DNA from 2 places in the Streptomyces sp. NPDC037301 genome. Region 2 is predicted to be linked to the other one. Evidence: riboswitches for the same ligand, from Rfam matches in the RefSeq annotation. Region 2 holds a riboswitch; the other holds the start of a gene.
What was found. Region 2 has a riboswitch for S-adenosylmethionine ahead of ACZ7IB_RS25290 (aminotransferase class V-fold PLP-dependent enzyme). Riboswitches for the same ligand answer to the same signal wherever they lie in the genome.

Region 1 (5,823 bases), on a different contig from region 2:
GGCCGGGACCTCGGCCTGGCCGCCCGTGTAGGTGCGGAGGATGGTGGGGATGCGGACCTTGACGCTCATGAGGGGTGCCTTTCTTCGGTCTCGGGTGGTCAGCTGGTGGCGAGGCCGGCGGCGCGGAACGCGTCCAGGCTCGGACGGATCGTCGCGGTCGCCTGCGAGGTGGCGGCCACCGCGTCCAGGGTCTTGAGGCCGTCACCGGTGTTGAGGACGACGATGGTCAGCGTCGGGTCGAGCAGACCGGCCTCGATGAGCTTCTTCGTCACGCCGACCGTGACCCCGCCCGCCGTCTCCGCGAAGATGCCCTCGGTGCGCGCCAGCAGCTTGATCGCGTCGACGACCTGCTCGTCGTTGACGTCCTCGACCGCGCCGCCGGTGCGGCGGGCGATGTCCAGGACGTACGGGCCGTCGGCCGGGTTGCCGATCGCCAGGGACTTGGCGATGGTGTTCGGCTTCTGGGGCCGCACGACGTCGTGACCGGCCTTGAAGGCGGTGGAGACCGGGGAGCAGCCCTCGGCCTGGGCGCCGAAGATCTTGTACGGCTTGTCCTCGACGAGACCGAGCTTGATCAGCTCCTGCAGACCCTTGTCGATCTTCGTGAGCTGCGATCCGGATGCGATCGGGATGACGATCTGGTCGGGCAGTTGCCAGCCGAGCTGTTCGCAGATCTCGTACGCCAGGGTCTTGGAGCCCTCGCCGTAGTACGGGCGCAGATTGACGTTGACGAAGCCCCAGCCCTCACCGAGCGGGTCACCGATGAGTTCCGAGCAGAAGCGGTTGACGTCGTCGTAGTTGCCCTCGATGCCGACCAGCTCACCGCCGTACACCGCGGCCATGACGACCTTGCCCTGCTCCAGGTCGTGCGGGATGAACACGCAGGAGCGGAAGCCGGCGCGGGCGGCGGCGGCACCCACCGCGCCGGCGAGGTTGCCGGTGGAGGAGCAGGAGAGGGTGGTGAAACCGAAGGCGCGGGCGGCCTCGACGGCGATGGCGACGACGCGGTCCTTGAAGGAGTGCGTCGGGTTGCCGGAGTCGTCCTTGACGTACAGGCCGCCGGTGACGCCCAGCTCGCGGGCGAGGTTGTCGGCCTTGACCAGCTTGGTGAAACCGGGGTTGATGTTGGGCTTGTCCGCGACATCGGCGGGGACCGGCAGCAACGGCGCGTAACGCCAGATGTTGTCGGGGCCCGCCTCGATGCGCTTCTTCAGCTCGTCGGGGGAGCCGCTCGGCAGGTCGTACGCCACTTCGAGCGGCCCGAAACAGGACGCGCAGGCGAAAATGGGGCCGAGCTCGAAACGCTCGCCGCACTCGCGGCAGGAAAGCGCCGCGGCAGGTCCGAGGTCGACAGCTTCGGCGGAAGAATTGGTGCTTACCGCAACGGTCTGCGTAGCCATGATGGCGAGGCCCTTTCTCCTCATCTTCCTCGCGACGCATTTCGCCGCGAGACGGAATTGGCACCTTCCCCACCTGACCTCGCGGTCGGCAGGAGGGTTGCCGGGACTTCAACGGGCCGTTCCCTCAGTCCCTCTGGATGAGCGCTGTGGCACTGGATCACCGATCCAGGCATTTGTTTGCGGACTGACCCCGACATGCGACGGCCATCCGCGTTGTTCAAGACTGTAACCGAAGCACCGGACAGTTGAGATAGTCGTCCGAACCGCGAGACGGATCACATACAGGGAGTATCGACCGTGCTGGAAGAGGTCGAACGCTGGCTGGCCAGGCGTTCCTGGTCGGCCGCCGACCGCCCGCTGGACCGCATCCTGGCCGCCAAGGCCAGGGACCCGCGCCGCGGGAGCGTGAGCGTCGTACTGCCCGCGCTGAACGAGGAGGCGACGGTCGGCCGGATCGTCGCGACGATCCGGCGCGAGCTGATGGAGAAGGTCCAGCTGGTCGACGAACTCGTGGTGATCGATTCCGGTTCCACGGACGGCACCGCGAGGGTGGCCCGGGAGGCCGGCGCCCGGGTGGTGCACCGGGACGGGATACTCCCCCGGATACCCGCCGTGCCCGGTAAGGGCGAGGTGCTGTGGCGGTCGCTCCTGGTGACCGGCGGTGACATCGTCTGCTTCATCGACGCCGATCTGAAGGACTTCTCGGCGGACTTCGTCTCCGGCGTCGTCGGCCCGCTGCTGACCGACCCGAACGTGCAGTTCGTGAAGGCGATGTACGACCGCCCCTTTGGTGACACCGCAGGTCAGGGTGGTCGCGTCACCGAGCTGGTGGCCCGTCCGCTGCTCAATCTGCACTGGCCGCAACTGGCCGGTTTCGTCCAGCCGCTGGGCGGGGAGTACGCCGTACGCCGCTCCCTCCTCGAACGGCTGCCCTTCCCCGTCGGCTACGGAGTGGAACTGGGCCTCCTGGTCGATGCGCTGCACACGGTGGGTCTGGACGCGCTGGCCCAGGTCGACGTAGGGGTGCGCAAACACCGCCACCAGGACGGGCAGGCGCTCGGCCGGATGGCGGCGACGATCTACCGGACCGCTCAACTCCGCCTGTCCCGCGGTCACTTGGTACGACCTTCGCTCACCCAGTTCGAGCGCGGCGAGGACGGCTTCGTACCGCGCACCCATGCGGTGGACACCGAGGAGCGGCCTCCGATGCGCGAGATCGAGGAGTACGTTTCGCGCCGGGCGGCCTGACGTGGCCTGACTTCGCACGTTTGGGCGGTTCGTGATCTGGCTAGATTCCGCAACATGGTCTCCGCGTCCGAAGCCCAGTCCGCTGCCCAGGTCCTCGTTGCGTCCAACCGCGGCCCGGTGTCGTACACCCTCGCCACGGACGGATCACTCGACGCGAAGCGCGGCGGCGGCGGGCTCGTCTCCGGGCTGAGCGCCGTCAAGGACAAACTGTGGGTGTGCGCCGCGCTCGGCGACGGGGACCGGGAGGCGGTCCGGCGCGGGGTCGGTGAGCAGGGCGTACGGATGCTCGACATCGACGCGGCCGTCCATGCGGACGCGTACAACGGCATCGCGAACTCGGTGCTCTGGTTCGTCCACCACATGCTGTACCAGACGCCGCTGGAGCCGGTCTTCGACGCGGAGTTCCGGCGGCAGTGGGCGTCGTTCGAGACATACAACCGGGCCTTCGCCGAGGCGCTCGCCGAGGAGGCGGGCCCGGGTGCGGCGGTGCTGGTGCAGGACTACCACCTGGCGCTGGTGCCCGGCATGCTCCGCGAGCTCCGCCCCGACCTGCGGATCGGCCACTTCTCGCACACCCCGTGGGCGCCCGTCGACTACTTCCGTCTGCTCCCCGACGACATCGCCGAGCAGTTGCTGCACGGCATCCTGGGCGCGGACCGGGCCGCCTTCCTGACCCGGCGCTGGGCGGACGCGTTCATCGGCTGCTGCACGGAGATCCTGGGCGGCACCGGCCGGACCAGGATCGGGGTGCACGGGCTCGGCGCGGACGCGGACTTCCTGCGCGGGCGCGCGCACGAGGCGGACGTCGACGAGCGGATGGCGGCGCTGCGGGAGCAGGTCGGCCCCGGCCGGAGGACGATCGTACGAGTGGACCGGACGGAACTGTCCAAGAACATCGTGCGCGGACTGTTCGCGTACCGCGCGCTCCTCGAAGAGCGGCCTCAATGGCGTGAGCGCGTCGTCCACGTCGCCTTCGCGTACCCCTCACGGCAGGACCTGGCGGTGTACCGCGACTACACGGCTGAGGTGCAGCAGGTCGCCGACGAGATCAACGCCGTGTACGGCACGGCGGGCTGGACGCCGGTCGTGCTCCACGTGAAGGACGACTTCGCCCGCTCGCTCGCCGCGTACCGGCTGGCCGACGTGGCGCTCGTCAACCCGATCCGCGACGGCATGAACCTGGTCGCCAAGGAGATCCCGGTCGTCTCCGACCACGGCTGCGCGCTGGTGCTGTCGCGGGAGGCGGGGGCGTACGAGGAGCTGGGCAGCGACGCGGTCGTGGTGAACCCGTACGACGTGTCCGCGACGGCGGCGGCGCTGCACGAGGCTCTGACGATGGCGGACGACGAACGGGCCGCACGCACGGAGCGGCTGGCCGCGGCGGCGGTGGCGCTGCCGCCGCAGCAGTGGTTCCTGGACCAGCTGGACGCGCTGCGGCGGGAGTGAGCCGGCGCGGGGCTAGAGCTGTCGCGCCAGGGCTGCCAGGAAATCGACGACGGCTCCCGGGCCGTTCAGCAGCAGGTCGGCCCGCTCGGCCAGTTCGGGCACCTCCGCGCTGCCGCTGCAGACCAGCAGGCCCGGGATGCCGTCGGGGCCCTCGGTGCGGAGCTTCTCCACAGCGGCGTACGCGGCGAGGTCACCCAGGTCGTCACCCGCGTACAGAACGGACTCGGCGTCCAGCTCCCTCACGTACTGCGCGAGCGCCACACCCTTGTCCATGCCCGGCGGCCGCAACTCCAGCACCAGGCGGCCCGGTTCGACGATCAGCCCGTGCCGGGCGGCGAGCTCGCCGAGGGGGCCGCGCAGGGCCTCGAACGCGGCCTGCGGGTCGGTGGCGCGGCGGGTGTGGACGGCGAGCGCCTGGCCCTTCTCCTCGATCCAGGTTCCGTGCCACGAATCGAACCGGCCGAGCACGCCCGGGAGTTCGGCGCGGACCGCGGCTACGCCGGGGTGCGGGGCGGGGGCGTGGACGGTGCCGGACACGGCGTCCCAGCGTTCGGCGCCGTAGTGGCCGAGGACGACGAGGTGGTCGAGTCCCGGTACTCCGGCAAAGCCGCCGTGCCGGACCGCGACGCCGGCCGGGCGGCCGGTGATCACGGCGATGGAGGCCACTTTCGGGGCGAGCGCGACAAGCGCGTCGACGGCGCCGGGGTGGGCGCGGGCCTGTTCCGGGTCCGGGACGATGTCGGCGAGGGTCCCGTCGAAATCGAGCGCGACGACGGCACGGTCCGGGCGCGCGAGGATCGCGGCCAGGGCTTCTCGACCGGGTGGGGTGGTGGGGGGCGGGAGCTCGGACGGGATCTCGCTCGGCGCGGGTACGTGCGGATTGCTGCCCATGGGGCCGAGCCTATAGGCGTACCGCCGGGCACAGCCATGGGCGACGTGGCACAGGGGCGGTGTCCGTGGTGCCGCGGACACGCGGCGGCTGACTACCGCGCAAGCCTGAAACATCGAACGCATAAACCAGCCCAGCCCTGCACATAGCGTCTGTGGAGTGCGGACAGCGATCAGAGCATCGGCCCCCACCCCCACCGGGAGCAGCTCTGATGCGTATGTCTCTTGTCCTTTCCACGGTGATGACGGCTCTCCTGGCAGGCGCCTCCCCGGCCCCCGCCCAAGACTTTCCCGTCGCATCGGGAACGCCGCACACGGCGGACGTCGGCGGCTTCTACACCAATGGCGACCACGTCCACGTATCCAGTACGCCCCCGGCGACGGCATCCGGACACGGCTGGTGGGTGCGGGTGAAGGGTGGCAGGCCGGGCGAGAAGGCCAAGGTGACCATCTGGCTGCAGGCCAAGGACAGGCACGGCAAGTGGAAGTCCGTGGCCAGCGGGTCCAAGAAGGTGAAGCCGACCAAGGGCAAGGCCAGCAGCACCCATCGGGCCAACGCCCGTAAGACGTGCGAGAGCAAGAAGAAGACGCAGTGGCGGAGCCTGATCGACGTGGACATCATCGGCGAGGCCGACTCCCCGGAGAAGGCCGTCACTGCCACGATGACCTTCAACTGCGGCGCGGGTGTGTAGGGGGAAACGATGGATGATGCGGTGCGGGACTCCACTCTGCTCATGGGTGTGCACGGGGTCCTCACCCGGCATCCCTGGCTCGTACCGCCCGCGGGCGCCTCGGAGCCCGACGTCGATGTCTTCGGCCTGGCGGTAAACCGTGCCGAGGT
Region 2 (5,823 bases):
GGGGGACCCCCCCCCCCCCCCCCCCCCCGCCGAACTGTTGCGCGCCCGTCAGAGCTGCGCTGCGCCCCGGTCCGGGACGCAGCGGCCGTCCTCGGTGCGGTACTTCCACTGGGCGCCCTTGCCCACCAGTTCCTTGACCGCGCGGACGAATCGCTCGATGTGCTCGTCCGGCGTACCGGCGCCGAAGCTCACCCGGATCGCGTTGAGCGAGGGGGTCCCGCCGGTCGAGTCCGTTCGAGACTGGGGGAGCTCGCCCGGCTCGTCCTCGGGCGCGCCGCACTCGCCGACCTCCTGCGGGTCGCTGCCCAGCAAGGTACGGACCAGCGGGTGGGCGCAGAACAGTCCGTCGCGAACCCCGATGCCGTACTCGGCGGAGAGCGCGGCGGCGAAGTGCGAGCTGTTCCAGCCCTCCACCACGAAGGAGATGACGCCGACCCGCGGGGCGTCGTCACCGAACAGCGAGAGCACCTTGACCTCGGGGACGCCGGCGAGTCCGGCCCGGACCGCGGTGACGAGGTGCTGCTCCCGCGCGACCAGGTTGTCGAAGCCCGCCTCGGTCAGCGCCTTGCAGGCGGAGGCGATGGAGTACGCGCCGATGACGTTGGGGGAACCGGCCTCGTGGCGGGCGGCGGTGGAGTGCCACTCGACGTCCACACCGCCATCCGTGCGGCGGGCCACCTTGCGCGAGGCGCCGCCGCCGGCCAGGTACGGCTCGGCGTCCTGCAGCCAGTCGGCGCGGCCCGCGAGCACACCCGAGCCGAACGGCGCGTACAGCTTGTGTCCGGAGAAGGCGACCCAGTCGACGTCCAGCTCTGCGATGTCGACGGGGTGGTGCGGGGCGAGCTGCGCGGCGTCCAGCACGATCCGGGCACCGTGCGCGTGCGCGGCGGCCGCCAGTTCCTTGACCGGCCACAGTTCTCCGGTGACGTTGGAGGCGCCGGTGACGCAGACCAGCGCGGGGCCGTAGGGGTCACGGTCGGCGAGCGCCCGCTCCAGCGTCTCGACGGCCTGGGCCGGGGTGCGCGGGGCGTTCAGGTAGGTCACCCGGGCGTCGCGCCACGGCAGCAGCGAGGCGTGGTGCTCGGTCTCGTACACGAAGACCTGGCAGTCGGCGGGGACGACGGCGGCCAGCAGATTGAGGGAGTCGGTGGTCGAGCGGGTGAAGATCACCTGGTCGCCCTCCCGTCGCCCACCACCGCCCTTGCCCGACCGGGCTTCGCCCGGACCCCCTTCAAGGCGGCAGCCGAGGAACTCCGCGACGGTCGCGCGGCTGTTCTCGAAGAGGTCCGTGGAGAGCTGCGAGAGGTACCCGGCGCCGCGGTGGACGCTGCCGTAGTACGGGGCGTACGCGGCGACGTCGTCCCAGACGCGCTGCAGGGCCGGGGCGCTGGCGGCGTAGTCGAGAGCGGCGTACGTGACTTCACCACCCGTGACCAGCGGAACCGTTACATCCTTGCCCAGAACCGGCAGAGGGGCACAAAGCGACTGGTCGGCGGCAGCGGTGAAGACAGACATGGCGAACTCCCGTAACAGGCAGGCGAATTGCATGCGCCGGCGGATACGCGGCAGCGCAGCAGAGGGTGAAAAAAGGGTGTGCGGAGAAGGGCCGATAAGCCCTATCGCATTCGCTTGCTCACAAGAGACTCCCTAGGGACCAGGACCCCGGGGGCTGGCATTCACAGATGCCGAGGGGCCCGCGCTTGCCGCAGACCTCGCTGCCCACGGCCTGGTCTTCACCCGGGGCACCCCGCCACGGACGGAGGGTTGCCGGACAGCGGGCCGGGGCCGTAGTCGCTGTCACTCATGACCTGCCCAGCATCTTGCCATACGCGCGTCAACGCGCAAGGCGCGGTCCAAGATCTGGACCGCGCCCTGCGTCATATTCCGTCCGGTCAGGCGTTGCTGACCGCCACCCAGCGCTCCAGCGCCTGCCGGGCCGCCCCCGAGTCGATGGACTCGGCGGCCTTCGCGATCCCTGCGGCGAGCTGCTCGTTCAGCGTGCCGTCCGCCGGGTCCAGCGCGACCAGCGCCGCCGCCGAGTTGAGCAGCACGGCGTCCCGTACGGGGCCTCGCTCGCCGGCCAGCACCCGGCGGGCCACATCCGCGTTGTACGAGGCGTCGGCGCCGCGCAGCGCCTGTACCGGCACCAGCTCCAGACCGACGTCGCGCGGGTCGAACGCCTCCTCGCGCACCGATCCGTCCCGGACCACCCAGACCCGCGAGGTCGCGGTGGTCGTCAGCTCGTCCAGGCCGTCGTCACCGCGGAAGACCAGCGCCGAATTGCCGCGCTCGGCGAGAACACCGGCGACGATGGGCGCCATCCGCAGGTCGGCGACGCCGATGGCCTGGGAACGCACCTTGGCCGGGTTGGTGAGCGGCCCGAGGATGTTGAACGTGGTCGGGGCACCGAGTTCCTTGCGGGCCCTGGCCACGTACCGCAGGGCGGGATGGAACTTCACCGCGAAGCAGAAGGTGATGCCCGCCTCCTCGGCGACCTCGACGACCCGCTGCGCGCTGAGCTCCAGATTGACGCCGAGCTTCTCCAGCACATCGGAGGAACCGCTCGCCGACGAGGAGGCGCGGTTGCCGTGCTTGACGACCTTGGCGCCGGTACCCGCGATGACGATCGCCGACATCGTGGAAATGTTGACCGTCTTGGCGAGGTCGCCGCCGGTGCCGACGATGTCGACCGTGCGACCGGGTACGTGGATCGTGTTGGCGTGCTCGTACATCGCGCGCACCAGGCCGGACACCTCGTCGACCGTCTCGCCCTTGGCGCGCAGGGCCACCGCGAAACCGGCGATCTGCACATCGGTCGCCTCACCGCTCATGATGCGGTCCATCGCCCATGCGGTGTCGTCCGCGGTCAGGTCCTCGCCGCGCAGCAGCGGGTTCAGCACGCCGGGCCAGGAACGGTCCGCCACGCTGTCGCCGCCGACCGGGGTCACAACGTTCATGGTCCGCTCCTGGGGGTCCATAGCCGATAAAAGGGGTTGCCCCCACCCTATCGAGCGCCACGGACAGCGAAGAGCCCCGTCCATCGGATGGACGGGGCTCCTGCTGTGGCGATCAGTTCAGGCGATCAGTGGTGACCGTGGCCGCTGGTGATCTCCTTGTACTCCTCGGCGGTGGGCTTGGCGATCTGGTTGTCCTCGCCGAAGTAGCCCTTGCTGAGCCTGGCCCGCAGCTTCTGCAGTACGGGCACCTTGCGCTCGACACCGTTCTCGTCGACCGTCGGGCCGATCTCGACCGGCTTGTACTGCTCGTGCGCGGTGAGCGTGTGCAGCTGCTCGGGGCCGAGCGGCTCGTGGATCTCGACGAACTCACCGTGCGGCAGGCGCTTGATGATGCCGGACTCGCGCCCGTGCAGCACCTTCTCCTTGTCGCGGCGCTGGAGGCCGAGGCAGATCCGCCGGGTGGCGATGAACGCGAGGACCGGTCCCACGAAGATGAAGATCCGGATGAACCAGGAGATGGCGTTCAGCGACAGGTGGAAGTGCGTGGCCCACAGGTCGTTGCCACCGCCGATGAAGACGATGACGTACTCGGTGATCCAGGCGACGCCGAAGGCCGTCCGGGTCGGGGCGTTGCGCGGGCGGTCCAGGATGTGGTGCTCACGCTTGTCACCGGTGACCCAGGACTCGACGAACGGGTAGACCGCGATGATCCCGAGTACCAGTCCGAAGACCATCAGCGGGATGAACACACCAAGGACCAGCGTGTGACCCCAGAGGTTGATCTCCCAGCCAGGCATCACTCGGATCAGACCCTCGGCGAAGCCCATGTACCAGTCGGGCTGGGCGCCGGTGGACACCTGGTCCGGGCGGTACGGGCCGATGGCCCAGATCGGGTTGATCGAGGCGATGGCCGCGATGACGGCGATGATGCCGAAGACCAGGAAGAAGAAACCGCCGGCCTTCGCCATGTACACCGGCAGCAACGGCATACCGACGACGTTCTTGTTGGTGCGGCCGGGACCCGCGAACTGCGTGTGCTTGTGGTAGAAGACCAGGATCAGGTGCGCCACCAGCAGGCCGAGCATGATGCCCGGCAACAGCAGGATGTGGATCGAGTAGAACCGGGCGACGAAGTCGTGACCGGGGAACTCTCCGCCGAACAGGAACATCGAGATGTACGTGCCGACGATCGGCATCGACAGGATCGCGCCCTGGGTGAAGCGGACACCCGTACCGGAGAGCAGGTCGTCCGGGAGCGAGTAGCCGGTGAAGCCGGTGAACATACCCAGCACGAACAGCAGGAAGCCGAACAGCCAGTTGATCTCACGCGGCTTGCGGAACGCACCCGTGAAGAAGACGCGCATCATGTGCACGAACATGCCGGCCAGGAAGATCAGCGCGGCCCAGTGGTGGATCTGGCGAACCAGCAGACCACCGCGGACGTCGAAGCTGATGTCCAGTGTCGAGGCGTAGGCCTCGGACATCTTGATGCCCTGCATCGGCTCGTACGAGCCGTGGTACACGACCTCGTTCATGCTCGGGTGGAAGAACAGCGTCAGATACACACCCGTGAGGATGATGATGATGAAGCTGTAGAGGGCGATCTCACCGAGCATGAAGGACCAGTGGTCCGGGAAGATCTTGCGCATGTTGGCCTTGGCCAGGGAGTAGATCCCGAGCCGGCCGTCCGCCCAGTCGGCCACCCGCTCGCCGGCGGGCGCCTTGCGCTGTGTGTCGGTCGCAGTACTCATCCGCGCTCCCAGAATGCAGGACCGACGGGCTCTTCGAAGTCACCGAGCGCCTCGAGGTTGCCCTCGCTGTTCACACCGATCCGCAGCTGCGGAAGGGCGTGACCGGCCGGACCGAAGATGACGCGGGCGCCGTCGGAGAGGTCGAAGGTGGACTGGTGGCACGGGCAGAGCACGTGGTGCGTCTGCTGCTCGTACAGGCTGATCGGGCAACCGACGTGGGTGCAGATCTTGGAGAAGGCCACGATTCCCTCGTGGGCCCACTCGCGCTCGCGCTTGTCCTTGATGTTGTCCGGCTCGATGCGGATGATCATCAGCGCGGCCTTGGCGATCTGGTTCTGGAAGTCCTCCGCCTCCTCCGTCAGCCCCTCGGGCATGGCGAAGGTCAGCGAACCGACGGCGACGTCCTCGGGACGCAGCGGCTCCATCGTGTTCATGTTGATGAGCTGCTTGCCCTTGGCCCACAGGGTGTTGCGGAGCTTCTTCTCCGGCAGCGGACCGAGGTCGCGCAGCAGCACCACACCGGAGAGCGGCACCAGGGCCAGCGCGCCGAACATGGTGTTGCGGATCAGCTTGCGCCGGCCGAACGCGGACTCCTCGGCACCTGCCGCGAAGTCTGCGAGGACCTTCGCCTTGACCTCGGGCTCGGCCTCGATGGCGTGCCGGTCGTCGGCGACCTCCACGTCGGACATCAGGGTGCGCGCCCAGTGGACGGCACCGGCGCCGATCGCGAAGAGGGCCACGCCCAGGGTCAGACCCAGGGAGAAGTTGAGCGCGCTCACATGGCCGAAGGGCCAGATGTACACGATCTTGTCGACCGGGAAGATGACGTACGAGGCGATGAAGCCGATCGTCGCCAGCATGGACAGCGTGAACATGAACGCCACGGCGCGCTCGGAGCGCTTCGCGGCCCGTTCGTCGATGTCCTGGATGCGCGGCTTGTGGGCCGGCAGCCCCGGGTCGGCGAACGGGTCGTCCGCGACCTTTACCGCGCCGTGCGCGGTGTCCTGCTCAGCGGGCAGGTTCTCGTCTGGAATCTCTTGGCTACTCATGACTTCTTGGCCTTAGCGGTGTGGGCCGCGACCCAAATGGCAACTGCGATCAGTGCGCCGAGCCCG

Region 1: another riboswitch for S-adenosylmethionine. It lies ahead of thrC (threonine synthase); the one in region 2 lies ahead of ACZ7IB_RS25290 (aminotransferase class V-fold PLP-dependent enzyme).

Annotation. Positions count from the first base shown of each region.
Region 1 covers NZ_JBVJWD010000017.1:123,637-129,459, reverse strand. The annotation lists gene ACZ7IB_RS26205 (MoaD/ThiS family protein) at 1-69, opposite strand, end outside; gene thrC (threonine synthase) at 99-1,400, opposite strand; SAM riboswitch class I at 1,418-1,544, opposite strand; gene ACZ7IB_RS26195 (glucosyl-3-phosphoglycerate synthase) at 1,698-2,648, shown strand; gene ACZ7IB_RS26190 (alpha,alpha-trehalose-phosphate synthase (UDP-forming)) at 2,703-4,094, shown strand; gene otsB (trehalose-phosphatase) at 4,107-4,985, opposite strand; gene ACZ7IB_RS26180 (hypothetical protein) at 5,195-5,674, shown strand; gene ACZ7IB_RS26175 (hypothetical protein) at 5,684-5,823, shown strand, end outside.
Region 2 covers NZ_JBVJWD010000016.1:157,142-162,964, forward strand. The annotation lists gene ACZ7IB_RS25290 (aminotransferase class V-fold PLP-dependent enzyme) at 49-1,515, opposite strand; SAM riboswitch class IV at 1,692-1,809, opposite strand; gene trpD (anthranilate phosphoribosyltransferase) at 1,893-2,957, opposite strand; gene qcrB (cytochrome bc1 complex cytochrome b subunit) at 3,083-4,708, opposite strand; gene qcrA (cytochrome bc1 complex Rieske iron-sulfur subunit) at 4,705-5,757, opposite strand; gene qcrC (cytochrome bc1 complex diheme cytochrome c subunit) at 5,754-5,823, opposite strand, start outside.